DNA from 2 places in the Arthrobacter sp. zg-Y1116 genome. Region 1 is predicted to be linked to the other one. Evidence: predicted binding sites of a transcription regulator. Region 1 holds the regulator's gene; the other holds the start of a gene.
What was found. The regulator Rex, encoded in region 1, represses fermentation and respiration genes when NADH is low (regulators of the CRP and FNR family bind a similar motif). The targets are predictions, from matches to a motif close to CTTGTGAANNNNTTCACAAG.
Positions count from the first base shown of each region.

Region 1 (14,829 bases):
GCGGTCCAGCCAGGGCCCGGTTTCGGGATTGTCCTTGATGTACTGCGTGACTACCGAGGGATCGGCGGGGCGCTGCGGAAACAGTGATCCGGGCACGGCGGCGACGGCGAGCAGCAGCAGCAGGAACAGCGCCGTCTTCATGCTGGTCAGCTGGTTCCAGGCCCAGCGCAGCGTGCCAAGCAGCCCCAGGGCGGGCAGCGCAACGTCATCCCGGCGTCCCTTGGCAGGGCGGGGGTTGGACGGGCGGGGCGTTGTTGCTTTGTCTGTCACGTCATCCGGTCCCGGGGTCAAGGTGTTCTCATTGGTCGTCTGTTCTTCACTGGGTTTCGGCATCAGATCGGCAGGGTCACGTTACCCAACCAACCTTGGAGCTGGTTGATCCACTGGTTCCAGACTCCGCTGACCATCAACAGGCCCAGGGCAATCAGCATGCCGCCCCCGAAACGCTGCAGGGCCAGCCGGTGCCGGCGGAAGACGCCAAGGGCTCCCATGCCGCGGCGGAACCCGACGGCAATGAGCAGGAAAGGCAGCCCCAGTCCGAGGCAGTACACGAAGGTCAGCAGGGCTCCCTTTGCGGCACTGGCGTCGCTGCCGGAGAAGGAAAGCAGCTGGACTGCCGAAAGCGTGGGGCCGATGCACGGTGCCCAGCCCAGCCCGAAGGTGATGCCGAGCACCGGAGCTCCCCAGAGCCCGGCCGGCGGCTTGGCTTCGATCTTGCGGTCCCGCTGGAACCAGCTCATGCCGCCCATAAACACGATGCCCAGCAGGATCACAACGAGGCCGAGGACCTGCGAGATCCACGCCTGTTCGGAGCCTTTCAACCACGCACCCAGCTGTCCGATTCCGGCGCCCAGGGCCACGAAGACCACGGAGAAGCCGAGCACGAACAATCCAATGCCGGCGAACATCCGTCCCCGCCGCTGCTTTTGCAGGTCGACGCCGGTCAACCCGGTGACATAGCCGAGGTAGCCCGGAACCAGGGGCAGCACACAGGGGGAAAGGAAGGATACGAGGCCTGCGAGGGCAGCCACGGGGATAGCCAGCAGGACGGACCCGTTCAGGACGGTGTCGGCAAAGGTATTGGCGGTGGACTCGGTCACCGGGGCCACGACGGCAGTAAGGAAGGACACTGTCCCTACGCTGCCAGCGAGTCGCTGATCAGGGCCTTCAAGGTGCCCTTGTCTGCCAGTCCGAGGATGCGGGCAGCCACGCGGCCCTGCCGGTCCAGCACCAGCGTGGTGGGTACGGCCGACGGCGGAACGAAGTTGGTCATGGCCAGCAGCACGCCGCCGTCCTTGTCCCGGAAACTGGGGTACGGAATGTTGAAGTTCCGTTCGAAGGCTTCCGCGGTGGCCTTCTCGTCCCGGATATTCACGCCGTAGAAGCGGGCACCGGCACCGGCGAACTCATCGTGCAGCTCCACCAGGTCCGGGGCTTCCTTCCGGCACGGGGCGCAGGCCGCGTACCAGAAGTTGAGTACGACGACGTCGCCCGCCCAGTCGGCGGAGGTAACCTCGGTGCCGTCGAACAGGGAACCGGAGAACTGCACCGCTTCGCCGCGTTCGGCGGCGTCGTATTCAGTGACGGAGCCGTCTCCGGCAATGTAGTTCTTGTTGTCTCCAGCGTTGGCCTGCTCGGCCAGGGGGTCATCCGTGGAACAGCCGGCGGCAGCTGCGGCAAAGGGGACGGCGAGGGCCAGCCCGGCACCGAGCCGAAGGAAGGAACGGCGTCCAAGGGCTTCCGGCTCAGCAGGGCGTGTGCGGTTCTTCAAGGATTTCCAGCTTTCATCGCGGCAGGGAGGAGCCACTTCTACAACGCGTAGTAATTCTATTATGCTCCCGGAACATTTGCTGCACCGGGAAGGAGGTCCGCGCTGGGCTCGGCGTAGCGCACGCCGGTGAGTACGGCACCGTCGAACTCCAGGGTGGTGACGGAGGTCAATGTGCACTCGCGCTGGCGGGGGTCATGCCAGAGCTTCCGCCCCTCGGCGGCGAGCCGGGTGACCCAGATCGGCAGCTGGTGGCTGACCAAAACGGCTTCGGCATCATCTCCGCCGAGTTCCACGGCGCGCATCCGCGCATCATCAACGGCGGACATCACACGGGCAACCTGCTTGGCGTACGGCTCCCCCCAGGAAGGCCGCATGGGATTGCGCAGGAGCGGCCAGTAGCGCGGATTGCGCAGCTGGCTCTTGATGCGGGACATACCCTCAAAGCGGTTTTCCGCCTCAATAATCCGCTCGTCCGTGGCGATCTCCAGGTTCAGTCCGGCCGCCAGCGGGGCGGCGGTCTCTTGGGCCCGGGTCAGCGGCGAAGCAACCAGGTAGACCAGGTTGGCCCCCTTGCTGCGCTCTTCGATGAAGTGTTCCGCCACCCGGTCCGCCATCTGGCGCCCGAGGTCGGACAAATGGAACTCCGGAAGGCGTCCGTAAAGGACCTTGTCCGGATTGAAGACTTCACCGTGGCGCACGAGGTGTATGGATGAGCGGGACATGTGTCCCAGTTTCGCAGAGTTGGAGCCGTCAGCTAAATCTTCGAAATCGACAGGCCCATTTCACTTGAACCTTTAACCAAACCGTGCAACACTGTATGCAAATGCATGAAAGTGCCGTCGGGGCCTCCCGGCAGCACCGCTACCAGAAGGAGCTCTCCATGATCCCCAGCGGCCTCACCACCGGAACCTGGAATTTCGACGCCTCCCACAGCGAAGTGGGCTTCACCGTCCGTCACGCCGGCATCAGCAAGGTCCGCGGCAACTTCGACAAGGTCGAGGCCACGCTCGTGGTCGGCGAGACCCTGGCTGACACCGTGGTAACTGCCGTCATTGCCGCTGACTCCTTCAACTCCAACGACGCCAACCGCGACGCCCACGTCAAGAGCGCGGACTTCTTCGACGTCGAGCAGTTCCCGGAGCTGACGTTCACTGCGACCGGAATTGAAAGCGCCGGCTCCACCTACAAGGTCACCGGCGACCTGACGATCAAGGGCATCACCCACTCCGTCGTCATGGACACGGAGTTCAACGGTGTGGCCGTGGATCCCTTCGGCGCCACCCGCTCCGGCTTCTCCGCCAGCACGGTGATCAGCCGCAAGGACTTCGACCTGACCTGGAACGCGGCACTGGAAACCGGAGGCGTCCTGGTGGGCGACAAGGTCACCATCAACGTCGACGCGGCCTTCGTAGCAGCCTAGACCCCCATATCCCCCCCACAGGGCGGCCCCGGACCCATTGGTCCGGGGCCGTTTTTTTGGGGCTGTTTTCCGGGGTGCGCTCCGGGGCCATCTTTCCGGGACCCCTGACCGTCCCGGCCCCACCGCGATACGCTGGATGTTTGGCTGCGGGGGCGCCCCGGCCACGCCGATGGCACCTTCGTCCAGCCGCTTCGAGACACCAACCAGCAAGCAGGCGGACATGAGCACACCAGAAAACACTCCCGAGCCAGGGCGCGAGCCCAACCACCCGACCAATCCGGACGGCCCCACCAGCCCCGCGGGTGCAGGCGGCGCTGCGAATCCCGATGGATTCACCCTTCCCGGATCCGGTCCCGGCTCCCGCCCGGAGCCGCAGTACGGCCAGTATGCCCCTGGCGGCCCCTACGACAAGTCCGGTCCCTCCGGCTACACCCAGCCCTCCGGCTACGCCCAGCCCTACTCCTATGCACCGCCGGTCAAACCGGCGAAGGGCCCTGCCCCTCGCGAGGTCATCATCGGATCCTGGTTGATCATTGCGGCAGGCGTGCTGAGCCTCATCAACAACATCATCACCTCCTTCAGCCTGCCGTCGATCATGACGTCCCAGGAGCAGGAGGCGTTCGCGGAAACCGGTTTGGACGAAGAAGGCGTGAGCTCCTTCCTCATTTCCTTTGGCATCGTCGTGGCCCTGATCGGCTTTGCAATCTACCTACTGATCGCGCTCTTTGTGCGGAGGGGGAAAAACTGGGCCCGCATTCTAGGCACCGTGTTTGCCGCCTTCTCCCTGATCGGCATCCTCACCATGCTGGGCGCTTACTTCACCTCACCACTGAGCCTGATTTCGCTGGCCTCCAGCCTCCTGGGAATTGCCGGGATCGTGATGCTGTATCTGCGGCCGTCCACCCCGTACTTCCGCAAGGCTCCGCTCTACCCCTACTGAGTTCGCAGAGTCCCGTCGGTTTCGGCGGGACTTTTCCCTTGCCGGATCGGGTTTCGCAGTGGAGGGGTCACACACCGGCCGTGCCCGCGTAGCGTTGTGTTCTCCTCCGGCGGCGAGTTGCTTCGCAAGGTGCCCCGGAGGTGCCGTTCCGCCGTGAAGGGGAGGACCATGGCAGCTCTGCTTCCTAACCCGCAACAACAAAAAACACGCATTCCCCTGCGCTATCTGCACCGGGCAGTCGATTCTCCGGAGTATGCAGGGGCCAACATCTTCATCCCGGAAGCACCGCTCCACCCCCCGACGGTATCCGGGGGCTCCACAGCAGGTTCCGATCCCGGCCGCGGCTCTCCGGACCGGGAGGAACTTACCTCCCCTGAACCCGGCTCATCCTCAGCGACCGGGGAGAATGGCAGCGGCCATGCCTTCTACCTCTGGCTCCGGGCCGGGCTCCAGGGTGTCGTCGCCTGGATTGGCAGCGGTATTCGCGGCACCTTTGCGTGGTTGGGCGCAGGCCTGCGTGGCATATCCGCCTGGCTTCGGGTCGGGGCGGTCGGGACCGTCGTCTGGCTCCGCATAGGAGTGCAGGGAGCCTACGCCTGGCTCCGCAGCTTGGTGCGCCGTGCGTCCACTCGGATCCAAGCCGCGGCGCAGGCCACCTCCAACCAAGCCCGAACGGGAGCCCGGGCCACCTCTGCCGGCGTCCGCACGGGGGTTGTTCGGGTCCGCGCGGGGGCACACGCCGTTTCGTTCCGGGTTCAAGCGGGGGCCCAGGCAACTTCTGCAGGTGTCCACGCCGGGGCGCATGCAACATCCGTTCAGGTCCAGGCCGGTGCCCATGCCACCAGCGCTGCGGTCCAGTCCGGGGCCAACCGTGTCGGCGCCGGAGCCCGTGCCGCCTCCGCATGGCTCCAAGCCGTGGCCCATGCCGTCTGGAACTGGATACTGGCCGCTGCACACGCAGCATCGGCGGCGACCCAATCCGCCGTACACGCGACGGTCGCAGGGGCGCGGGCTGCCGCCCATGCGGTGTCGGTGGCGGCCCAGACCGTTGCACGTTCCGTTTCGTCGGCCGCCCGCGCTGTCGCTGACGCCGTTGCGACGGCCGCCCGCACCACGGCGCACGCCGGTGCCGTGGTAGTTCGCACCATCGGAAATGCCATCTCCAATGCAGCCCGAACAACGGCGCACGCCATAGCCGTAGGTGGCCGCGCCGTCGCACGCTCCGTTTCGATGGCAGCCCGCACGACAGGGCACGCCACGGCCGTCGGTACCCGAACCACAGCGCGCGTCACAGCCGTCGGTGCCCGCGCCGTCGCACACACCACCTCCGTGGCAGCCCGCACCACAGGGCACGCCACAGCTGTCGGTGCCCGAACCACAGCGCACGCCACAGCCGTCGGTGCCCGAACCGCAGCGCGCGTCACAGCCGTCGGTGCCCGCGCCGTCGCACACACCACCTCAGTGGCAGCCCGCACCACAGGGCACGCGATAGCCGTGGTGGTGCGGGCCGTGCAACGCCGGCTGCCGGCGAAAACCGGCAACCCGGTTCCTGCCATTGCAGCCGCATTCGCGCTGATTTCAGGTGCGGGCCTGATCAATCTGTGGGGCACCCTTTCAACCGTTTCCCGGATGCCCGTACCTGATTCGCTGCCGCCTGCCCTTGCCCTCCTCGAGCGGTACGGAGTGACCGGCACCCACTATGCCAGGACGCTCGCGGCGATAGCGATCGCCTATGCCCTGGTGATCATGGGAACCGCCCTGCTGCTTGCGGTTGCCGTTCGGGACAAGCGGCGCTGGGCGCGGGTAGTCTCCGCGGTCCTTGCCGGCACCGCACTGTTCTACGCGATGAACGCAGGAACCGGCACCCAGTCTCTCGCTGCAGCCCTGGGTGTCGCAGGAGCCGCGATCACCTTCACCAAGGGAGCAGCCCCGTGGTTCCACCCGCGGGTACCCTCGGTGCAGCCATTCGGGCCACAACGGCACCAGGCAAAACCGCACCATCGTCTCGGGGACCAGGCGGAACCCCTGCAGCCGGATCCGGTCCTAGCGCGCCAGACGGGCCCGGGCGGCGATCTGCGAAACCTGTGAGCGCTGTGCGTGGTAGGCAAGGATCTGCAGTTCGGTCGCCATGTCCACTTTGCGGATCTGGACTTCTTCGGGCGCCTGCAGCACTACGGGAGCAAAGCTGAGGATGCTGGTAATCCCGGACTCCACGAGGCGGTCGCATAGATCCTGGGCAACCTCGGCGGGCACCGAAAGCACCGCCATGTTTGCCCCGGTCTTCGCGAGCACTGCTTCCAGCGAGTCCACCGGGCTGATCCTTAGCCAGCCCACCTCCTGGCCGATCACCATCGGGTCGGCGTCGAACAGTGCCACAACCTCGAAGCCCCTCGAGCCGAACCCGGGATAGCCTGCCAAGGCGCGGCCGAGGTTGCCGGCTCCTACTATGGCCACCCGCCAGTTCAATGTCAGGCCAAGAGCGGCGGAAATCTGTCCGCTGAGATACGGGACGTCGTATCCGACGCCGCGGGTCCCGTAGGACCCCAGGTAGGACAGATCCTTGCGCAGCTTGGGCGAATTGACGCCGGCGGCTTCAGCCAGCTCTTCAGAGGACACACGCTCTATCCCGTCGGCCAGCATGGCGGACAGCGCCCTCAAGTAGATGGTCAACCGCGCCAGTGACGCCGGCGGTATGTGCCGCCCTTCGCCCGCTGCGGCCGACGACGTTCCGGCCGCCTGGCCGCTGTTGGCCGTCCCGCCCTCCAGATCGGCTCGTTCCGACCGGACTTCCTCGGATGCCATCACGACCCCAGCAGACGCCGCAGCCGTGTTTCGTCGATTTTCCAGAAGTCCCGTTGGACGCCGTCGATGAACAACACCGGGATCTCCTCACCGAAACGGGCGGCGAGTTCCGGGTCTTCCTCCGCGCTGCGTTCCTGCCAGGGGATGCCAAGGTCCTCCCCCACGCGCCGGAGCACCAGGCGGGCGTCTTCGCACAAATGGCAGCCCGGCCGGGTAAGGAGGACGACTTCCGGTCCGACGGATTCACTCATATGTCCAAAATAGCCCCAATACGTCGGATTTCCGCGCTCAGGCCGGGTTTTGCGTAGACTCGGACCATGCCCCGAGCCACTGTAGTCCGAGCCACCGGAACCACAGACGCGGTGGGCAAACCTGGCGAAGCGGCCTTTTTCGACGTCGACAATACGCTCATGCGCGGTGCCAGCCTGTTCCATGTGGGCCGGAAGATGTACCAGCGGAAAGTCTTCACCATCCGTGAAGCAGCCGGCTTCGCGAGCAAGCAGCTGAGGTTCATGCTGCAGGGTGAAAACCTCAAGGACGTCCACTCGGTCCGCGACGCCGCCTTGGCCTTCGCGACCGGCCTCTCTTCGGAGGACGTGCGCACGCTGGGCGAAGAGGTCTACGACGAGATGATTGTCTCCAAGATCTGGCCCGGCACCCGGGCGCTGACCCAGCAGCATATGAAGTCCGGCAGGCCGGTTTGGCTGGTCACCGGAACGCCCATCGAAGTTGCTTCGGTTATCGCCAGCCGGCTCGATCTCACCGGCGCCCTCGGCACAGTCAGCGAGGTCGCCGACGGCATGTACACCGGGCGACTGGTGGGTGAGTTCCTGCATGGGCCGGCCAAGGCTGCCGGTGTCCGGGCGCTGGCCGAGAAGGAAGGCCTGGATCTGCAAAGCTGCTGGGCGTACAGCGATTCCTACAACGACGTTCCGCTGCTGAGTCTGGTGGGCCATCCGGTGGCGATCAATCCGGACGCGCGCCTGCGCCGTCATGCCCGTGAGCGCAACTGGCCCGTGTACGACTTCCGTTCAGGCCGCAGGGCGGCAACACTGGGCCTGAAGTCCGCAACCGTTGCCGGGGCTGCCTACGGGCTGTGGCGGGGGTTCTCCTGGGTGCGGGCCCGCTGACAGCCCGGCAGAGCTAGCCGCCCGGCTGCTTAAAAACCGGAGCCCGCCTATCCCTGGGGACTGGCGGGCTCTGCCTTAGCGGACCCGGCACTGCACATGCAGCGGGGCCCGCTGACAACGGTCGCTAAGAAGGATCTACTTCTTATTACGACGCTGGTGGCGGGTCTTGCGAAGCAGCTTGCGGTGCTTCTTCTTGGCCATACGCTTGCGGCGCTTCTTGATTACTGAACCCACAGAGTCCTCACAAACTTATTAGGAGTCACCGATTCCCTTCCCCTGTTGCCGTGGGCACAGGGGCTGGTTGCCGGTAGTTACTGGCTTTCGATTAAAACGTTCCTTAACAGGGTACAGCTTCGGGGCTGTGGAATTTGCCAGCCCGGAACAGCAGCCGGGAACGGTCCACTCCGTCGCTGTTATCTGAAGACGGATACCCGGGGCAGGGCTTAGGCAGTGTCTGTACGCCGGTCAATAACGGCGTCGCGGAGCACCTTCTGGACGGCCGATTCCGGCACACGGTAGGACCGGCCGAAACGGACGGCCGGCAGCTCGCCGGAATGGACCAGCCGGTACACAGTCATCTTGGAGACCCGCATGACGTCGGCAACTTCCGATACCGTCAGAAACCGCACATCCGAGAAGTTTCCCTCGTCTGCCATTTAGTCCCGTTCCTTTGCTCATTGCCGCCGCTCCCGACAGCAAGCCATGTGGAGCACCTGCGGCTGAAGGATATCGCGTCACCGGCCGGTTGCGACGTGCGTCACTGATGGCCCCGTATGGTCCCTACTGTAGTGGCAGGAGTAACCATAGTGGAAGTTCTTTCCGCGGCCGCGGGGCCCGGGCAGTGCAAGCCGGTCTAGATCACGCCCTGGGCCAGCATCGCATCGGCTACCTTCACGAAGCCGCTGATGTTGGCGCCCACTACGTAGTCGCCGGGGGAACCGTATTCCTCCGCAGTCCGGGCGCACCGCTCGTGGATGTTGACCATGATCTCGCTGAGCCGGCGTTCCGTATGCTCGAAGGACCAGGAGTCCCGGCTCGCGTTCTGCTGCATCTCCAGCGCGGAGGTGGCGACGCCGCCCGCGTTGGCCGCCTTACCCGGGCCGAACAGCACCCCGGCGGCCTGGAAGGCGCTGATGGCGGCCGGAGTGCACGGCATGTTCGCACCCTCGGCCACGGCCCGGACCCCGGACTTGATCAATGCCAGCGCGTCCGCTTCGTCCAGTTCGTTCTGGGTGGCGCAGGGCAGGGCGACGCCGGCTCCCGCGTTCCAGATGGAACCCTCCGCCACGTAGTTCACGGAGTGTCCGCGGCGCTCGGCATATTCCGAGATCCGGCCCCGCTCCGTTTCCTTGATCTGCCGCAGCAACGGAACGTCAATGCCCTTTTCATCAACTATGTAGCCCGCGGAATCCGAGCAGGCCACCACCGTGGCGCCGAGCATCTGGGCCTTGTCTATGGCGTTGATGGCCACATTGCCGGAGCCGGAGACAATCACCCGCTGCCCGTCCAGGCTCATGCCCTTGGTTTTGAGCATCTCCTCGACAAACATCACCGCGCCGTAGCCGGTGGCCTCGGGACGGACCAGGGATCCGCCCCAGCTCACGCCCTTCCCGGTGAGGACGCCTGATTCGTAGCGGTTCGTGATGCGTTTGTACTGTCCGAAGAGGTAACCGATCTCGCGGCCGCCAACGCCGATGTCACCGGCCGGAACGTCCGTGTACTCGCCGATGTGCCGGTACAGCTCGGTCATGAAGGACTGGCAGAAGCGCATCACTTCAGCGTCGGATTTGCCCCGCGGGTCGAAGTCCGAGCCGCCCTTTCCGCCGCCGATCGGCATGCCGGTGAGAGCGTTCTTGAAGATCTGTTCGAAACCGAGGAACTTGATGATGCCCAGGTACACGGAGGGATGGAACCGGAGTCCGCCCTTGTACGGGCCGAGGGCAGAGTTGAATTCCACCCGGAAGCCCCGGTTGATCTGCACCTGGCCCTTGTCGTCTACCCAGGGCACCCGGAAGATGATCTGCCTTTCGGGCTCGCAGATCCGCTGCAGGATCGCGGCCTCGGCAAATTCGGGATGCTTGCGCAGCACTGGGGCGAGGGAGTCGAAGACTTCCACGACGGCTTGGTGAAACTCGGTTTCCCCGGGATTGCGGCGGAAGACGTCGTCGCGTACGCGCGTCAGTACACGTTCCATGTGCTGCTCCTTAGAGATTGGATTCCCCGGTTAGGACTACGCTAGCCCCGCGGATGCCGGGGATGCGATGCAAGGCGGGCCAAAGTGCCTGCGGGCCGCGTCCCTAGGGCCGGCGGCGGCGGAATTTCGGGAACTGGCCGAACAGGTCGGCGGCCCGCTCTGCGGCCCGTCCCACCGTGCGGCCGAGGTTCTGCACGCCGGCGTCCACCGGCAGCGAGCGGGTCTCTGCGGCGCCGGGCACCAGCGCACCGGCCGCTGCGGCAGCAGCGGTGGCGGGTTGGGGGCTTGCAGAAACGGATGCCAGGCGGGACTCCGTGAGTGACGCGAGCTCAAAGGCCCGCAGCCACAGGACCAGTTCCTCGAGCGGAGCAGTTTCCAGGGAGTAGTACCGGCGCTGGCCTTCGGCCCGCATGGAGACGAGTCCGGCTTCGCGCAGCACTTTCAGGTGCTTGGAGACCGTGGGCTGGCTGACCTCGAGTTCCTCCACCAGTGCCCCTACGGACTTGTCGCCGGTACGCAGGGCGCCCAGGATTTCACGCCGCGTACCTTCCGCGATTACTGCAAACACATCGTCAAAGACCATGGCATTTACCCTAGCGGATATGGGACCGGGAGCATCCCCGAGGAACCGCCTAGTCGAACCAAGGATCCAGCCCGTGCAGCGGGAACAGTTCCTTGCGGGTGGCCATCACGGTCCGGTCGATCTCGTCATTCGGGTCGTAGCCCACTTCCCAGGAACGCCACCAGATATCGGCCCCGTCACCCAGCGTCTCGCCCGTCTTCACGCCATGCTTCTCCAGCACGTAGTCGCGCCAGGCCGGGGGCAGCGGGGTGGCGGGACGCACCCGACCGTTGGCAGCCACCGACATCAGCAATGCCCAGGACCGCGGCACCACGGAGGCAACGTTGTAGCCGCCTCCGCCGGTGGCAATCCAGCGTCCTTCGCACAGGCGGCCGGCCAGGTCGCTGATGGTCAGGGCAGCCTGCCGCTGGGCCTCCACGCTGACCCGGAGGCTGGTCATGGGATCATCCGTGTGGCTGTCGCAGCCGTGCTGGCTGACAATCACTTCCGGGGCGAAGGCCTCAGTCAGCTGGGGTACCACTGCGTGGAAGGCCCGCAGCCAGCCGGCGTCGGTGGTACGCGCCGGTACGGCAATGTTGACCGCGGTTCCTTCGGCTGCCTTGCCGCCGGTTTCGTTGGCGAATCCCGTTCCCGGGAACAGGGTCAGTCCGCTTTCATGCAGCGAGATGGTCATAACGCGCGGATCGTCCCAGAAAATGTTCTGCGTGCCGTCACCGTGGTGGGCGTCAACATCGATGTACACCACCCGCTGCACACCGTTGGCAAGGAGCCGCGCGACGGCGGCCGCGGCGTCGTTATAGACGCAGAATCCGGACGCTTTTTCATAGCCGGCGTGATGCATGCCGCCGGCGAAGTTGACCGCATGCGTCGCCTCGCCGGAGAGGATGGCGTCCGCGGCGGCCAGGGAACCGCCGACCAGCCGGGCGCTTGCTTCGTGCATGCCGGCGAAGACCGGCGTGTCCTCGGTGCCCAGTCCCAGCAGGGTGTTGCAGTTCGCGGGGTCGGCTCCGGCTGCCTGCACGGCGCTGATGTAATCGAAGCCGTGGACGGTCAGCAGGTCGGCCGCCGAGGCGACGTACGGCTCGGCCATGGAGACGCCTTCGAGGTCGAAAAGACCCAGTTCACGGGCCAGCCGGGCCGTCAGGTCCAGGCGCGCCGGGCTCATCGGATGGCCTGCGCCGAAATCGTAAGCCAGCATGGATTCATCCCAGACAATGCACGTCGGCATAATGGGAAGGCTTAGCCCGGAACTGATCATGCAGACAGGCTACGTGATGCGGGCGCTACTCTGATATTGGTGTCCGCGCCCATCTGCCGGATAAGTGCTACTACTGAGCGGAACCACCGCGGAAAAGAACTGGACCACCCATGGCAATCCCACGGCAATCCCTGCTGGAGAAAGAGCAGCACAGCGGTCCCGCCATCGTTGCCGGGATCCGTGAGTTTGTGGGCGGGCTGGTCACCGGCCGGCCCGCGCGGCTGGCGCTTATCGTGTTCAGCCTGGTCATCCTGCTCTTCACCGCCCTGCTGAGCCTGCCTGCCGCTTCCAGCAGCGGAGAATCCGCGCCGCTGCACGACGCCTTTTTTACCGCGGTCTCGGCGGTCTGCGTCACCGGCCTCACCGTGGTCTCCACCGCCACCTACTGGTCCACCTTCGGGCAGGTGCTGATCCTGATCGCGATCCAGGTAGGCGGCCTGGGCATCCTGACCCTGGCCTCGTTGCTGGCACTGGCCGTGAACAAGCGGCTCGGCGTCCGCGGCAAGCTCATGGCCCAGGAAGGCATGAACACGGGCCGGCTCGGCGAAGTGGGCCACCTGCTGCGCATCGTCTTCAGCACCGCCGTCGTCATTGAACTGGCCCTGGCCCTGATCATGGCGCCGCGGTTCATGATCCTGGGTGAATCCCCCGGCCAGGCAATCTGGCATGCGGTCTTCTATTCCATTTCCGCGTTCAACAACGCCGGTTTCACCCCGCACTCCGACGGCCTGGTGCCGTACGAAGAAGATCTGTGGATCCTCATTCCGCTGATGCTCGGTGTATTTATCGGCTCGCTGGGCTTTCCGGTCATCATGGTCCTGCTGCAGACCCGTGCCCGGGTCAGCAAATGGAACCTGCACACCAAGCTGACCGTGCTGGTGTCCTCCATCCTGCTGGTGGCCGGCGCGATAATCTGGGGCGCCTTTGAGTGGTTCAACACCAGCACCATCGGGGACCTGTCCCTGGGGGACAAGATCATCCACTCGATCTTCGCCTCGGTGATGACCCGGTCCGGCGGCTTCAACCTGGTCTCCATGACGGACCTGGACTCCAGCACCCTGCTCCTTACCGACATGCTGATGTTCGCCGGCGGCGGTTCCGCCTCCACGGCAGGCGGCATCAAGGTCACCACCATCGCCGTCCTGTTCCTGGCCGTGGTGGCCGAGGCCCGGGGCGACGCCGACGTCCGGGCCTTTGGCCGCACCATCCCGCAGGGCGCCATGCGGGTTGCTATCTCGGTGACCATCCTGGGCGCCACCCTGGTGGCGGTGGCCACGTCGGCCTTGCTGGTCATCACGAATGAGTCCCTGGAGCCGGTCCTCTTCGAGGTTATTTCCGCCTTCGCCACGGTGGGGCTGAGTACCGGCCTCAGCGAAGCCCTGCCGCCGTCCGGGAAGTACGTCCTGTCGATGCTTATGTTCGCCGGACGCGTCGGCACCATCACCCTTGCCGCGGCACTTGCCGTGCGCCACCGCAGCACCCTCTACCACTACCCCGAAGAAAGGCCGATCATTGGCTGACAGACCTCCCCACAACGCACCGGTCCTGGTCATCGGACTCGGCCGCTTCGGCGCCGCCACCGCCGAGCAGCTGGTCCGCCAGGGCCGCGAGGTGTTGGCCGTGGAACGCGATCCGGCGCTCGTCCAGAAGGCGTCCGGCCTGCTGACGCACGTGGTCCAGGCCGACGCGACCAACATCGAGGCACTCAAACAACTGGGCGCCGAGGACTTCTCCGCCGCCGTCGTGGGCGTGGGAACCTCGATCGAGTCCAGCGTGCTGATCACCGTGAACCTGGTGGACCTGGGCATTGAGCACCTGTGGGTCAAGGCCATCACGCCGGCCCACGGCAAGATCCTCACCCGCATCGGGGCGAACCACGTGATCTACCCGGAGGCCGACGCCGGACGGCGTGCCGCGCACCTGGTGGGCGGCCGCATGCTGGACTTCATCGAGTTCGATGACGGTTTCGCAATCGTGAAGATGTACCCGCCGAAGGAGACGCAGGGCTTCACCCTGGGCGAGTCCAATGTACGGGCGAAGTACGGCGTCACCGTGGTCGGCGTGAAATCCCCCGGTGAGGACTTCACCTACGCGCAGCCCGATACCAAGGTCTCCAGCCGCGACACCCTGATCGTGTCCGGGCACGTGGATCTGCTGGAACGGTTTGCGGCCCGGCCGTAGGTCGGTTTTCCGGTAGCCTGCCGGGCCGGCTTCAGGGGAGGCTCAGGCTGCGGGGCACCTGTGGGTCGCCGCCAGGCGTGGCTCCGGCGTCAACGAAATTCCTCGCTCGCAGAGCTCGCTTGGAATATTAAAGCCGCCTCCGCCACGCCTTCCGGTGGTTCGCACCTGCACGCACCCCCTCTGTAGAGCTAGACAGAGCTGCGCGGTGCGTTGCCTCGCGATTTCCGATGCCCGGGCCGCTGCCGCACGGGCACCGGACTCGTTGATGCGCGCAGTCGCCGAGGCAAAGGCGGCAGAAGGAATCACAACAACCCGCCCAGCCGGCAGCGCCGGTGATGCCTGTCGACCGACCGCAAACCCTGCGGTTTGTCCAAAGCCCTGCGGTTTGTGCACTTCCCTCCGCCGCGCGGCGCAGGGATTGTCACAAACCGCAGGGAACCCGACAAACCGAGGGGATCCTGGGCGCAGTGCTGGACTTGCAGCGAAACGAGCCGGCCGTAGGGCCTGCCGGAGATGGCAGCGTTACCGTCCGGCCGTAGGGCCTGGCGGA
Region 1 covers NZ_JANFLR010000001.1:622,779-637,607, forward strand. The annotation lists gene NNX34_RS02870 (cytochrome c biogenesis protein ResB) at 1-333, opposite strand, end outside; gene NNX34_RS02875 (cytochrome c biogenesis CcdA family protein) at 333-1,130, opposite strand; gene NNX34_RS02880 (TlpA family protein disulfide reductase) at 1,136-1,771, opposite strand; gene NNX34_RS02885 (histidine phosphatase family protein) at 1,831-2,493, opposite strand; gene NNX34_RS02890 (YceI family protein) at 2,652-3,191, shown strand; gene NNX34_RS02895 (hypothetical protein) at 3,412-4,131, shown strand; gene NNX34_RS02900 (hypothetical protein) at 4,300-6,219, shown strand; gene NNX34_RS02905 (redox-sensing transcriptional repressor Rex) at 6,175-6,933, opposite strand; gene NNX34_RS02910 (glutaredoxin family protein) at 6,933-7,184, opposite strand; gene NNX34_RS02915 (HAD family phosphatase) at 7,251-8,063, shown strand; gene NNX34_RS02920 (30S ribosomal protein bS22) at 8,199-8,297, opposite strand; gene NNX34_RS02925 (helix-turn-helix domain-containing protein) at 8,507-8,719, opposite strand; gene gdhA (NADP-specific glutamate dehydrogenase) at 8,917-10,257, opposite strand; gene NNX34_RS02935 (helix-turn-helix transcriptional regulator) at 10,361-10,840, opposite strand; gene NNX34_RS02940 (acetoin utilization protein AcuC) at 10,890-12,098, opposite strand; gene NNX34_RS02945 (TrkH family potassium uptake protein) at 12,209-13,618, shown strand; gene NNX34_RS02950 (TrkA family potassium uptake protein) at 13,611-14,279, shown strand.

Region 2 (14,829 bases), on a different contig from region 1:
CGTCGACCCGGCGGCTTTCGGGGAGCTGGTCGGCACCCATCACGGCCAGATCAAGGGGCTGCTTCGGGACCAATCAGCCATCGCGGGGATCGGCAATGCCTACAGCGACGAGATCCTGCATGCAGCGCATCTGTCTCCGTTTGCCATCGGCGCGAAGCTGGGACCGGCCGAGGTCCAACGGTTGTTCGAAGCCATGGGTGCCGTCCTGGAATCTGCAATCGAGAATGCGTCCGGGCGTCCCGCCGCGGAATTGAAGGACTCCAAGCGGCAGGCCATGCGGGTGCATGCGCGGACCGGTGAGCCCTGCCCGGTGTGCGGGGACACCGTCCGGGAGGTGGCCTTCGCGGATTCCTCCCTGCAGTACTGCCCTACCTGCCAGACCGGCGGCAAGCTGCTGGCGGACCGGAGGATGTCCCGGCTGCTGAAGTAGCTGCGCGGCAGGGCTTCCGACCCAGAAAAACAGCGGGCCCCGGATTTCTCCGGGGCCCGCTGCCTTATTGGTTGGCTAGGTCAGCATGATGTCCTAGCCGCGACCGCCGCCGTGGCCGCCGCCGTGGCCGCCGCCATGACCGCCGCCGTGGCCGCCGCCGTGGCCGCCGCCATGACCGCCGCCGTGGCCGTTGCCGCCCTTGCACTTCTGGGCTTCAAAGTGAGCCTTGTAGGTGGCCTTTTCGACCTTGCCCTTACCCGTGGAGGTGAGGGTTACGGTGACGTCGCCTGCCTTGATGGAGGACTGGCGGGTCTTGACGACCACCGACTTGCTCTTGCCCGGATCCAGCTTGTTCACCGTAGCGGTGCCGTAGTTGGACTTCACCGTCACGTTGGCCTGCTTGGTCCCGGTGTTCTTGACCGTCACCGCAATCTCGGCACCCGAACCCGAGCACTTGCTGACCGCGCTGACCGGATTGACCGGCGTCGGCTTCACAGTGGGCTTGGGTGTAGCCGTGGGTTTGGGTGTCGCCGTCGGCTTAGGTGTAGCCGTGGGTTTGGGCGTCGCCGTCGGCTTAGGCGTGGCCGTGGGTTTCGGTGTCACCGTCGGCTTAGGCGTGGCCGTAGAGGTAGGTGTCGGCGTCGGTGTCGGAACCACCTTGGCCGGAACCTTGATCGGGACCACTTCCGCCTTGCCGCCGTCACCGTTGGTGCCGCTCAAGTCTCCGGTGGCGTTGTGCAGGTGCAGGAACAGCGCCTTGGCGTCGGTGTTGCCCGCACTGCGGGTGACATCCATCTTGCCGCCGTTGACGTCCGCAAACAGGCTGGCGGGCGTGGCGCCCGCGAAGGTCAATGCCGGGTTGGCCGCGTCGAACGGGATGTACTCGGTGGTGTCGACAGGAACGCTCTCGCCCTGTTCATCCACGCTGTACGGGTTCCAGGTGGTGACCCGGTACCGCAACGGTGCCGATGCCGCGTTTACATCCAGGCCCAGGGCCGCTGCTGAAACCGGCAGGGTAACCGCATTGGTATCGAAGGTGTTGGTATCAGTGCCGCCCTGGACACCGTTGGCACCGGTCTGGTCCACCATTACCGGAGCGGCGCCGGGGGTCAAACGGTAAGTCGCAGCCAGAACCAGGTCCACGTCGGCCGCGCGGGAGGTGAAGGTGACGAAGTCCGGGACCGAGTCACCATTGGTGTCGATCTCCACGTCAATCTCGAACGCACCGCCCAGCATGGGCCAGTTGGCCCAGGTGCTGACGCCGAAGTTCACGACGGACGTCTGAAGATTGCCGCCGGCAGCCTTCAGCGTCGGAATCGTGGAAGATGCGCCCACGGCCTGCAGGTCCATGGCGTACATGGAATCCATTTTCACGGATTCCAGCCGCGGGCTCTGCGCGCCGAGGACCAAAGGCGAAACCAGGGACAGGTAGCGCGAGGCACCCGTGCCTTGGTTGAGTTCGCGGCCCTGCAGGGTCACGGTGCTCTTCAATGCCTCGGAGTCGGCGAAGGCGATTTCCTTGCCGGCACTCATATCCGACGTCGGCTTCGGGGCCGAGTAGACGGGTACGCGCAGGGTGGGCGTGCCGTTGCCGGCAAACTGCACCCGGCCGGAAACGTCCGCCAGGAACTGCCTGGTAATGCTCAACTGGTCGGTCTCGGCAGCCGGATCAATGGTTTTGGCCAGTGCAGCCGGATCGGAGATGCTCAAGGTCACGTCCACGGTTGCCTTGCCGTTGCCCGGCACGTTCACCGAAGGTGTGGTGCTGATGACGACGCCGGGCATGGTGGACGCCTGCAGGTAGCTGACGTTGTAGGACACAGGGCGGTCGGATTTGTTCTCCACCGTGACCTGCCGGGTCAGCACCAGTGCTTCCTTGCCGAGCTCCAGGACGCCGAAGTTGACGCTGGTCAGGGCCGGGTCCTCCGTGGCGTAGGCCAGGACCTTGTTATTCAGGGCGTCAAGGGCATCTACCCGGCCGGAACCGACCCGGTTGGGCCCTTGAACGGCACCGGACGCAGTGAGCAGGTCATGCGTGGCGGTGTTCATGATGGCGGTCTTGACCTCGTACGGGTTCAAATCCGTAGCCGCGTAGAGCAGGGCCGCAATACCGGCCACATGCGGGGTGGCCATGGACGTGCCGCTGCTGACAGCTGCACCGGTGCCGGAGCCGACGGCTGCTGATCCAATAGCCGAACCCGGCGCCGCGACGTCGGGCTTCACGATGCCGTTGGAACCGTGCACTCCGCGGGAGGTGAACGGGCTGACGGTGTCACCGGCGCCCGAGGGGGCGCTGGCGGTGGCCATGTAGGCCGGCGACAGGCGCAGGGTCAAGGTCCCCGCTTCTGCGGACGGCCGCAGTCGGTCCGAGGATTCGGCGTTGAGCTGGATGCCGGGGATGGTGGCGTTTCCGCCGATACCCGATTCAAAGACCGCACGCGGGGAATCGAGCACCACGCCGGTGGCTCCGGCGGCCTGGGCATTATTGAACCGGACCCCCGAGCCGCAGGGGAAAGCAGCGTCTTCTTCCCACTGGATCCAGACCCATTTACCGGTCAGGGAACCGGCAGGGAAGGCGTTGCAGCCAAAGCGGTTGTCTGCCGGAGCCATCACCACATTGCCGGTGAGCTGTGCTTCGGTAACTGCCGGGTCCGAGTAATTGAAGTTGGAGGAGTACTGCCCGGCGACGGATCCGGTCAGTTCGGCTGGAGCGAGGACGTCGGCGCGGTCGAGAGTGACCCGGGAACCGATGGTGCTGGCCACGGTCAGGGCCGACTTTGCGTTCCCGGGGGAACCGCCGATGTCATAGACATCTCCGGCGTTGCCCGAAGCGACAACGGAAAGGATGCCCTGTTCGGTGAGCTTGTTGACGATGTCGTTTTCGGGATCGTCAACCGGGCTGTAGTCGGAGCCGAGGGACATGTTCACTACCTGGGCACGGTCCGAAAAGTCGCCGTCGCCGTTGGGGTCCAGCACGTAGTCCAGCGCCTGGCCGACCACCTCGGAGGAGCCTGCGCAGCCGAAGACACGGATGCTCACGAGCTGGGCATCCGGTGCGGAACCGGGGCCGATCCGCATGGAATTGACCTGCTCCGCCGTGAGGGTGGAGTAGTCGCCTCGGAAGGTGGAGCCGTCGTTGTTGGTCCCGTACCCGGCGGCAGTGCCGGCCACGTGGGTGCCGTGCCCGCCGCAGTCGAGCGGATTCAGGTCCGGCCGGGGGACCGGCTGGTAAGTGGGGGAGTCGGGATCGGCATCGTAGTCATCGCCAACGAGGTCGTAGCCGCCAATGAACTTATTGGAATCAAGAAGGCCGCTCCCGGGCGAGGGAATGGTGGCCGAAGCCTGTGCTGCCTGGTAGGCCTCGATGGTGCCGGGGCCGCCGAAATCGCTGTGGGTGTAGTCGAGGCCGGTATCCAGGACGGCGATGGTGATGCCTTCTCCGGTCTGCTTGCGCTCCACCCACGTGTTCAGGGCCCGGGTATCAATATCCGCGCCCTTGTTATCGACGTGCTTCGGAACGATCTTGGTGATGCGGGCAACGTCCGAGCGGCCGGCCAGCTCGCGGATGGCCTCGGCGTCGCCCACGATCGCGGTCCCGGGGAGCGTGTTGGTGGTTGTGTAGAGGGTGCTCGCGGCAGCTTCCTGTGCCACTGATTCTGCCTGCGAAGTGATGTCGCTGCGGATCTCTTCGACCAGGGGCTTGTTCACCACCGGCTCCGCTTTTCCGTCCTTGACCTCCTCGGGCTGGGTCTGTTCAAAGGCGCCTTCGCCCGTGAACTGCACGTAAACCGAAACCTGGCCGGTGGCGTCCCGCAGGCTGGGGGACACTTTTTGTTCGGCGAACCGCTCGAGGGAGATGCCCTCGGTGAGTTCATTGCCGCCGGCAGGTGTCTCAGTGGCCTGCGCCGGCAGGCTCAGGCCGAGGCCCGCTGTGAGTGCGATCCCGGCGAATGCGGCAGTGACAACCGCGCCGGGTTTGTGATGGATGGACAATCTCATTGCGCTCCTTGAACATTCCACCGAGCGCTACCGGGCATGTCCAAGAGACAATTGCACGGCTGCTGACACACTGCGGCAGGTTTTCCGTTGTGCCTCCAACCCCCGTAAGGAGTGTCAGCGTGCACGTAACGGCCCCCAAACCAAGCAGCCGTAGGGTCACAATAGAGGAGCAAACGCCCAGTGCAAAGGTTGGACTTATTAATAGCGAATTACTACTTTGACCCTTGTTTTTTAGCAATTCAGGCTGTAAATTTCAGCGCCCGCGGGTCGAATTAACGTCGGAAGGAGCCGCCCCGTTGCGGGGACGGCTCCTTCCGTGATTCTTCTGGCTTGTGTTTGGGCGGGTTGACGCAGTTAGAGCGCCGGGCCCTGGCCGGCGTTGCCCTGCCACAGCGCATCAAACGGTGCGTTGGAGGAAACGCGGTTGCGGATACCTTCCGTGACGAACGCCTTCGCCGTCTTTGCCGCTTCCAGAGGCGTGGCCCCCTTGCCCAGTTCAGCAGTGATAGCCGCAGCGAGGGTGCAACCGGCACCGCTGACAGCTACCTCGCCTACCTTGGGTGCCCGCAGGACCTCCATGGTTTCGCCGTCGTAGAAGACGTCGACGGCGTCGTCGCCTTCCAGCCGGACTCCGCCCTTGGCCAGCACTACGGCTCCGCTGGCTTCATGGATGCGGCGGGCTGCTTCCTGCAGGTCTTCCACGGTCTCAATGGAATCCATGCCGGACAGGGACATGGACTCGAAGTGGTTGGGGGTGACGAAGGTGGCCAGCGGGAGGATCTGGGCCTTGAGCGCCTTGTCGGTATCCAGTGCCGCGCCGGGTTCCTGGCCCTTGCAGATGAGCACCGGGTCCAGCACGAGGTTCTTCCAGTCCTGGGCCTGCAGCGCCTTGGCAACGACGTCGATGGTTGCCGGGGTGCCGAGCATGCCGATCTTGACCGTGTCGAGGTCATAGGCGGTCATGATGGCTTCGAGCTGGTCGGTGATGACCTGCGGGTCCACCGGGACGAACCGGTGGTTCCAGGAGTTGTTGGGATCGAAGGACACGATGCAGGTCAGGGCGGTGATGCCGTAGACGCCGAGTTCCTGGAAGGTCTTCAGGTCGGCCTGGGCGCCGGCGCCGCCGGTGGCTTCGGAACCTGCGATGGTGAGCGTGACGGCCGGAGCTGAGGGCGCAGAAGAGGGTGTGTTTGCAGACATGGCTCCATCTTCCACCCAAAACGGCGGAACCGGCCACCCTTGTAAGACGCGCTGTTACGGCGCGCCGCCGTCGTGCCCCAGCGGCGCTGCGGGCTAACCGTCCCGGCGGACGCCTCGGAGCAGGCGGACTACGTCCTCCATGATGTTCCGGACCACCGGGAGCCGGGACAGGATCACGAGTTTGGCCACCAGCGGGGCCAGATTCGCGGCCAGCCGGTGGGACCTGCGCTGTCCGGGGGAGCGGTCATACACCCAGAAGAAGGTGATCCCCATATGCATCAGCCAGAGCAGTTCGGGCAGGTCGTCGCGGATAGCCACGGGCGGCTGCGGCCGGGCGGTCGACACCGCCTGCCGGAACATCGCGATGGATTTCCCCCGCCCGACGGCGTCGTCCTCCCGGCGGTTCGGTGACATGGCGTCGCGCAGGAAATGCGCGCCGAAGGCGTGGTACGGCTCCATGGTTGTCAGGCCGGTGGACAGAATGACCGCCAGGTTTTCGCCCAGGTTGTGGCCCTCGCGGATCTGCGGCAGCGCAAGGGAGCGGTGTTCATCCTGGAGGGACCGGTAAAGCTCGTGGAGGAGGTCATCCTTGGAACGGAAATAGTAGTAGGCGTTGCCTACCGAAAGGTTTGCCTCCTGTGCGACAGCGCGCATGGTGGTCTTTTCGTAGCCCTGTGAGGCGAAGAGGCGCAGCGCGGTGTCGATGAGGAGCCGGCGCGTCTGTTCGCTCTTGGCGGTGACGGCCAATGATGCTCCCTTTGCAGTATTTTCAGCGTTTAGTAGACCATTTTTTTGAACGTGTTCAAAATCGGGTGCGCGGCAGGAGCGGACCGGGCGTGGCAGAATGGATGCGGCCCTGCGGGGCTGCCCGGGGCAGCGGGCACAGTGCTAATACAGCCGGCGAAAGCCAGGCGAACCACTAACCGAACGGAAATGCCATGAACGCACAGCCACGGACAGCTGTGAAAAACGCTGCAGCCTACGCCTCCCGCGGGAGCTCCCAGTACGACCTGATCCTCACCCTGATGTGCGTGGTCATCGTCATTTCGAATATCGGTGCCTCCAAGGGCGTACAGTTTTCCCTTCCCGGCGGCTGGGACATTGTCACCGACGGCGGTTTCTTCCTCTTCCCGCTCGCGTACATTCTCGGCGACGTGGTGAGCGAGGTCTACGGTTTCAAAGCCGCCCGCCGCGCCATCTTCACCGGCTTTGCGATGGCACTTCTCGCCGTCGCCAGTTTTGCCTTAATCATTGCGCTGCCGGGGTTCAATGACGCCTACGGGCTGGAGAAGCAGGCTGCACTGGAAGTAGCTCTCGGTCCGGTCTGGCAGATTGTCCTGGCGAGCCTGCTGGGGTTCCTGGCCGGCCAACTGCTGAACTCGATGGTGCTGGTGCGGATGAAGGAGCGGTTCCGCGAGAAGGCACTGGCCGGACGGTTGATGCTGTCCACCGGTGTGGGGGAGTTTGCGGACACCCTGATTTTCTGTGCCATTGCGGCTCCGGTCATCGGGATTACCGACGCCGGCGGGTTCTTCAACTACGTCCTGTTCGGCTTCCTCTACAAGACGCTCATTGAGTACCTTTTTGTGCCGGTCACGGCCCTGGTCATCCGGGTCATCAAGAAGCGCGAACCCAGCTACGTGGAGCCGGTGCTGGAGCCTGTCGCGGCGTAGGGGCGGGGGCCGGGTTCGGTGCTCCCCGTCACTGCCGCGATTCGGCGCGGCGTCCGCTGCTCCGCCGCGTCCCCATGAACATCAGAAGCGGCCCGAGGACGAGGGAAATGGCGACGGTGATGATCGCTTGGGAGGGTGGCTTCCATGCCGCCACCACTACCAGCGCCAGCAGCAGGGAGAGCGTAACGAGGATCTGGATGGTCCATCCAACATTGCCGTGCCCGCGCCGCACTACAGGATTCCCCTGCTTTTCCGCCATGCTGACCCCTTCGAATAGCCGTTGCAAGACCGCCAGGCCTCCGCTCCGAGCCTAGCGGCAACGGGCCCTACCGTGCGGGGAAACGCCAATCAGGTCACCGGGCGAAATCCCTGCCCAGGTGTGCAAAGGTGGGGGAACGCCAGAGCTTCACTTCCCCCGTACGGCAGGAGACAAACATGAGCAATCCAGTCCCGAACCCCGGTGCCAAGGCAGTAGATGAAAATCTTGCCGGAACCGCGGAGGAATTCAACGACGAAGTCACCAAGGCAATGATCGAAGACGCCCAGGAGAAGGATTCGAGCCCCGGAGACGAGGAGCGGGATGCCCAGCCCGCCTTGGAAGAGGATGAATCGACCCAGGCTAAGCCGGACAATTCCTAGCCGGCTTGGCTCTCTGCAGAACCACTGGAACTCGGCACATCGCACGCAAGGATTACAGCGGTAGGTAGACCAGCTACTTACCGCTGTAGTACTTGCCCAGGACCTCCGCCTTGAAATCGAAGAACGTGCCGTCGTCGATGGACAGCCGGGCATCGTCAACGAGCTTCACGGTGAAGCGTTCATTGTGGATGGAAATCAGCGTGTGGCTGACCATCTCGTTGGACTTGAACAGGTGCTGGATGTAGGCGCGGGTGTAATGGGTGCAGGTATAGCAGTCGCAGCCCTCCACCAACGGCCCGAAGTCCCGCTTGAACTTGGCATTGGAGAGGTTCTTACGGCCGTACGGCGTGTAGAACGCCGAATTCCTGGCTACCCGGGTGGGAGAAACGCAGTCGAAGGTGTCGGCGCCGTTTTCGATGGCGGTGAAAATGTCATCCGGCTCGGAAATCCCCAACAGGTGGCGGGGCTTATTCTCCGGAAGCTCCTCCGTGCACCACCGGACAATGGTGCCGAGGTTTTCCTTTTCGAACGCCCCGCCCAGTCCGAAGCCGTCAAAGTCCATGGCACCGAGATCCCGGGCTGCCTTACGCCGCAGGTCTTCGTACTGCGCGCCCTGCAGCACCCCGAACAGGGCCTGGTAGGGCTTGTCGGAGCGTTCCTCGGTCAGCCGCTGGTGCTCGGCAAGGCACCGCAGGGCCCAAAGCCGGGTGCGTTCCAGCGACATTTCCTGATATCCGCGGGAATTCATGAGCGTGGTCAGCTCATCAAAGGCGAACATGATGTCGGCACCGATTTTGTGCTGCACCTGCATCGAGATTTCCGGGCTGAAGCGATGCTTGTCGCCGTTCAGATGGGACTTGAACCAGACGCCGTCGTCGTCGATATGTGCCAGGCGTTCCTTGCCGGGCGCGACGTCGTCGTCCGACCCGGTGGCGTGCGTGGTGCCGTCGGCATTCATGTTGATGACCTTCTTGAAGCCCGCACCCAGGCTCATCACCTGGAATCCGCCCGAGTCGGTGAAGGTGGGGCCGGACCAGTTCATGAACTTTCCCAGACCGCCGGCTTCATCGAGGATGTCCGGGCCGGGCTGCAGATACAGGTGATAGGCATTCGCCAATACGGCCTGGGCGCCGAGCTCCGCGACCGACTCGGGGAGCACAGCCTTGACCGTGGCCTTGGTACCTACCGCGATGAACGCCGGAGTGGCGATCTCGCCGTGCGGCGTGGAGATGGTGCCGGTGCGGCCCTGAAAGCCGCCGCCGTTCGCCTCGACTCGCTGTTCGGCCGCTGCAGGGGCGGTTTCGCGCAGGCGCTTACCGAGGGTGAAGGAAAAGGCTGAGGAAGACACCCCTCCATTTTGCCTTACTCCGCGCCGGCCTTCCGCCGGGCCTGGCCGCTGGGAGATGCACCACATTTATATCTGCTGGTGCTTTCCCGGGGATAGGTTGGATTGGCGGAATTCAACCGACCATGCACCCGGCCGCCGGAATATCCCCGCACCCCCGATGCCTACGGCACGAAAGGCAGAGGCCACCCGCGTTGACGCACCTGCAGGAAATGTTCAGGATCGCTCCGGCACACAACGACCACCACGCGGCCATCCGCTGCGCCATCGGAGTGGGAGTTCCGCTTCTCCTGCTGCTTTTCCTGGGGCGGATCGACCTGGCCATTTTCGCCACGTTCGGTGCCTTCACCGGGATCTACGGCCGGAACGAACCGCACCGCCAGCGACTGGGCCACCAGGGCCGCGCCGGGACACTTATGCTGGCCGTCATCCTGGCGGCAGCGCTGTGCGCCCGCCTGGACCTGGATGACTGGGGAACCGTCATCGGCACCACGGCAGTAGCCGGTTTCGGCACCATTGCCACGGGCTTTTGGCGGCTGCGCCCGGTCGGCTCCCTGTTCCATATCTTCGCCTTCGCCGCCATATCCTCCGTCCCGAACCATCCTCCGCTCTGGCAGGGGATGCTCACCGCAGTCCTCACGGTGGCCTTCTCCATCCTGCTGGGCCTGTCCGGGATGCTCGTGCAGAAGTACCGCACGGAATGGAAACCACCGGAACGCCTGCGCTTCACGCCGGCCCAGCGCCGCCTCATCTACATTGACGGGCTGCAGTATGCGGTGGCCGCAGTGGTGGCAGGATCCATCGCCACCCTGCTGGGCATCGGCCACAACTACTGGGCCATGGTCGCGGCGACCGTTCCGCTGATCGGCGCGACAGTACGCCACCGGGTCCACCGCGGCCTGCAGCGCATCCTGGGCACGTTCGGCGGCCTATTGCTGACGGCGCTGATCCTGCTTCCGGGCCTGGAGCCCTGGCAGATGGTCCTGGTCATTGCCGCTTGCCAGTTCGGGGCGGAGATGTTCATCGCCCGGCAATACGCACTGGCCCAGGTGGTGGTCACGCCGCTGGCGCTGGTCAGCACGGAGCTGGCGCACCCGAGCAACCCGATGGAGCTGCTGCGGGACCGCGGCATTGAAACGCTGATCGGCGCCGTCGTCGGCATGGCCGTGGTGGTGGCCGTCCATGTCCGGCAAAAGCAGCTGCAGCAAAAGAAGCGGAAGTCCGCCTAGCCGCGCACGGCAATCAGCTCGGTGCGGATGCGCCGGTCCAGCTCCGCGTCGGACAGCGTCTGCGAACCGCCGTGGGAGCGCAGGTAGAGCAGGGCGTTCAGGCGCAGGACCCGCCATTCCCGTTCGCTGGCATCTTTTCCGGCCTCGGCAGCCCGGTGGATTTCGCGGTCGTACAGGTTGGGTTCGTTCAGCTGGCGCTGCAGCAGCTCGGCAGCCAGCTTGGCCTTCATCGGGTCGGTCTCGGATGTGTCCGCAGCACGCACAGCATGGCTGTACGCCGCCGCGCTCTCGGCGTCGCCGGCCTCATGGGTGATGTGCGCCGCCAGGGCCAAAGCGCCCTGGATCCAGTTCCAACGGCCAAAGTTCCCGTCAAAGGGGAGCCCGGTGATGACGTTGCAGACCCTCAGGGCGTTTTCAGCATCACCGAGATCGATGTAGAGAATGTGGGCCAAATCTCGGACATCCTGCAGGTGGCTGCCGGATTTCACGTTCAAACCACGGTCCAGGCGCGCTGCAATCTCCTGTACGGCTGAGTTTTCCGGGTGGGCGGCCGCGGCGTCGGCAATGATTTCGGCCGCGTTGTCTTCCTCCGAAGGCACCTGTCGAACAGCATCCGACGGCGCACCTTCGGGAGCCGGAGCCTGTACCCGGACGGCTGATCCGTAGGCCAGCCGGAGCGAAGTCCCGTCGTCCAATTTAGCGAGCACCAGCGCGGGAACACCGAAATCATCGGCCTCCACACTGGTTCCGGCTACCGGAGCCAGTGGTTCTGCAGCACCCTCACCCGGGACAAGGATCTGTCCGGGGGCAAGCAGTTCCGCGTTGACCCGGAACGCGTACGTTTCCGGCAGGCTCTCAGACATGGCGATTCCTTCGTGGTTGGACCTCGGCTCCCCAGAACCTCCAGTATATAAAGCTTGTCAGCTGCGACTTTTTCAGCGGCCCCAGCCGGCCGAGGCCAGTGCCTGGCGCAGCAGGTCTCCGCGGCCGCCGGAGAATTCGGCGTAGATCGCGGGGCTGAGTGCTTCGTCCGGAGTCAGCCAGGACAGTTCCAGTGCGTCCTGGCGGGGATTGCACTCACCGGTCACGGGAATCAGATAGGCAAGCGCCACGGCGTGCTGGCGTTCATCCGTCAGCCCGCTCTGCGAAGGGGAGGGGAAATACTCGGCGACGGCGAACGGCACCAGGGTGGGCGGCAGCTGCGGCAGCGCCATCGGCCCCAGATCCTTCTCCAGGTTGCGCAGCAGGGCCCCGCGGATGGTTTCGCGGTACAGCACCCGGCCCGAAACGAAGGAACGTACCATCTGGCCTTCCGGCGTCGCCTGCAGCAGCAGCCCAACCTCGGTGACGTAGCCCAGCGGGTCGCACCGCACGGGCACCGCCTCGACGTAAACCATGGGCAGGCGCTGCCTGGCCTCGTAGAGATCTTCCTCGGAGAGCCAGCCTGGATACGGGTCAGGAGTACGAACGTTCATAGCAGTGTTCTACCCCAAAGGTGCCGTGCCCGTCACACGGCACGCTACGCTTCGGCCATCGGCTGAACCGGCCCGGACCCTTTCAGCCCGGCGGGTGCATCCCTAGACTTGGGCTATGACACGGGACCTCCCGGAGCTTCTCCTGCCGGATGCCGGGGCCTGGCGGGAGTGGCTGGAGCACAATTACGGGTTATCCGTCGGCGTCCGCCTGGTGCTGGGGAAGAAGGGCGGAAGCGTCACCCGGTTGACGTATCGCGAGGCCCTTCAGGAAGCACTCTGTTTCGGCTGGATCGATGCGCAGGCTGACCGGCGCGACGAGCAAAGCTACCTGCAGCGGTTTCAGCCGCGCGGTCCGCGCAGTAACTGGTCGCTGCGGAACGTTGGCTACATCAACCGGCTGGAAGCGGAAGGCAGAATGCATCCGGCCGGACGGGACGCCGTTCTCAGCGCGAAGGTGGACGGCCGCTGGGATGCCGCCTACGCCGGATCGGCAACAGCGGAAATCCCGGAGGACCTTCGGGCGGCCATCGCCGCCGTTCCCGCAGCCCAGGAAATGTTCGACGTGCTGACATCGCAGAACCGCTTCGCCATGTACATCCGGCTCAAAGGCCTCAAGACGCAGGCAACCCGCGAGCGCTGGATCGCGGACTATGTGCAGATGCTCAGCGAACACCGCGCGCCCTATCCGCAGAAACGGAAGCCGTCACCTCCGTCAGCGGTGGGGCAGGCGCCTAACGCCTAGCCGCCGCGGCTTGGCTTCCTCGGTTCAACCGGGGCCCCATCCGTCCACCAGAACCGCCCCCAGGAGGTCCACATGTGCCGACTCTTTGGTATGCATGCCGGGAAGGATCCGGTCCGGGCAACGTTCTGGCTGCTCACGGCCCCGGACAGCCTGGCCCAGCAGAGCCGTAAGGAAGCGGACGGCTTCGGGATCGGAACGTTTGCCCCCGACGGCAGCCCGGTGGTCGATAAAGCGCCCATCGCTGCGTATCAGGATGTGCAGTACGCCCAGGAGGCCCGGGAACTGGAAAGCACCACCTTCCTGGCGCACGTGCGTTACGCCAGCACCGGCGGGGACACGGACGTCAACACGCACCCCTTTGAGCAGGACAACCGTCTCCTGGCCCACAACGGGGTGGTGGAGGACCTGGACAAGCTCGATGACCGGCTGCGCCAGTTGGAGATGTACCACCTGGTCAAGGGGGAGACGGACAGCGAGCGGGTCTTCGCCCTTATCACCGGCGCAGCGAGGGTGAACGGCGGAGACGTTTCGGCTGCGATTGCATCAACGCTGACCTGGATTGCGCAGAACCTGCGGCTGTACGCGGTGAACATCATCCTCACCACCGCCACCGAGCTGTGGGCCGTGCGCTACCCGGACACCCATCCGCTGTACGTCCTGCAGCAGGGGCCGGGCGGTCCGGTGGGGGAGAAGCGGAGCAGCCGGATCAGCGTCCACAGTGACCAGATACGCGAGGAGAAGCGGCCGGAAGTGCTGGTGGCAACCGAAAAGATGGATGCCAACCCGAATTGGCGGCTGCTGGACTCCGGCGAAATGCTGCATGTGGACAGCGACCTCAATGTCCTGCGCACGTTTCCGCTCCCGCAGCACCCGCAGCACCTGATCACGCTGGCGGATCTGGACCCGGCAGCGGCGGCGTCGCAGCACCCGCTCAAGACGGGCTGATGCTGTGCCTCAGGTGAGGTCCGCCCCGGCCCGCTGCACCCGCGCCGACGCTTCGAGGACCATCCAGGCCTGAAGCTGGGTGGAAAGCCCGACGGCGGAGCCGCCCGGGTAGGATACGGCGGCCGGTACCAGCGGCTTGGCGGAGAAGAGGATCCAGTCCGCCCGTTTGCTCCGGCCCTCCCACAGTGCCGTCGCCGTGGCTTCCACCAGCGCGGCCGCCGTCCGGCGGGACGGTTCCGGCAGGGCGGGGGACACGGCGGCCTGGGCCAGGTAGCGCGCCAGGATGCCGGTGAAAAGACCGCCGTCGCCGGTGCCGTGGGTGCGCAGCACGCGCGAGGTGCCGCCGTCGTCGGTCAGGTGGGTGTCGACGGCGCGCACCAGTTCCGCAGCGCGGGTGAGGTTGGCACTGCCGCCGAGCTCGAGCAGGGCACCCAGGACAGGCCCCTGGTTGTAAGTGAACACGGTGCTCTCCAGCTGCGGACGGCCCCGGACCACCTTGACCCCGTCCAGATACAGTCCGGTTTCCGGATCCAGCACGGTGGCGTTGAGCCAATCCACCAGCTCCTGCGCCCGGTCCCGTGATCCGGTGCGGACAAAATGCAGGGCAGCCGGAGCGGTGGCCGGGGTGTTCTTGAAGTTGCGGTCCTTGTTCCAGTAGATGCCGCCGCCCAGTTCCGGGGTGTGGGCGGACTCCAGCGCCGTGTTCAGGGTGGAGAGGATTTTCCGGTAGGGGCGCTGCCGGTCCCGCGCTCCCGACAACGAGTTCAGGCGGCCGACGGCCAGGGCCAGCCACGCCATGTCGTCATAGAAACGGTTGGTGTAGTGCATCCGGTTCCGCAGTCCGATGGTCCGCACCAGCGCCGGTGCCAGGTCCGCAGCCGAGGGATGCTCCGGTCCGCGGAACGGCGTGCCGGTGCGGCGTTCGCGCAGGCCGGCGTCGATCAGGGCATCGAGGTAGTGTGCCTGCCACCAGTAATGCCAGGGCTGGCGCAGCTGCTGCAGCAGCGAGGCCGGGCGGCTGGTGGCAGCCAGATGGGTCCCGGGCAACCCGGCAAACGAACGGCCAAACGCGGCGCTCACGGTGCGCGCGGCGGTCTCGGCGCGGTCGTCGGAATCCTCGTAGAGCATGCGCCAACCCTATGCCAGCCGCCG
Region 2 covers NZ_JANFLR010000005.1:101,947-116,775, forward strand. The annotation lists gene NNX34_RS15235 (Fpg/Nei family DNA glycosylase) at 1-430, shown strand, start outside; gene NNX34_RS15240 (S8 family serine peptidase) at 524-4,429, opposite strand; gene thiD (bifunctional hydroxymethylpyrimidine kinase/phosphomethylpyrimidine kinase) at 4,784-5,629, opposite strand; gene NNX34_RS15250 (TetR/AcrR family transcriptional regulator) at 5,723-6,376, opposite strand; gene NNX34_RS15255 (queuosine precursor transporter) at 6,568-7,302, shown strand; gene NNX34_RS15260 (hypothetical protein) at 7,331-7,561, opposite strand; gene NNX34_RS15265 (hypothetical protein) at 7,738-7,941, shown strand; gene tgt (tRNA guanosine(34) transglycosylase Tgt) at 8,015-9,289, opposite strand; gene NNX34_RS15275 (FUSC family protein) at 9,499-10,515, shown strand; gene NNX34_RS15280 (DUF6707 family protein) at 10,512-11,378, opposite strand; gene NNX34_RS15285 (NUDIX hydrolase family protein) at 11,451-11,990, opposite strand; gene NNX34_RS15290 (YdeI family protein) at 12,106-12,732, shown strand; gene NNX34_RS15295 (class II glutamine amidotransferase) at 12,805-13,677, shown strand; gene NNX34_RS15300 (glycoside hydrolase family 76 protein) at 13,687-14,805, opposite strand.
Region 2: a site for Rex is predicted at 6,419-6,438, ahead of NNX34_RS15255 (queuosine precursor transporter). Genes of this name have one in related genera too.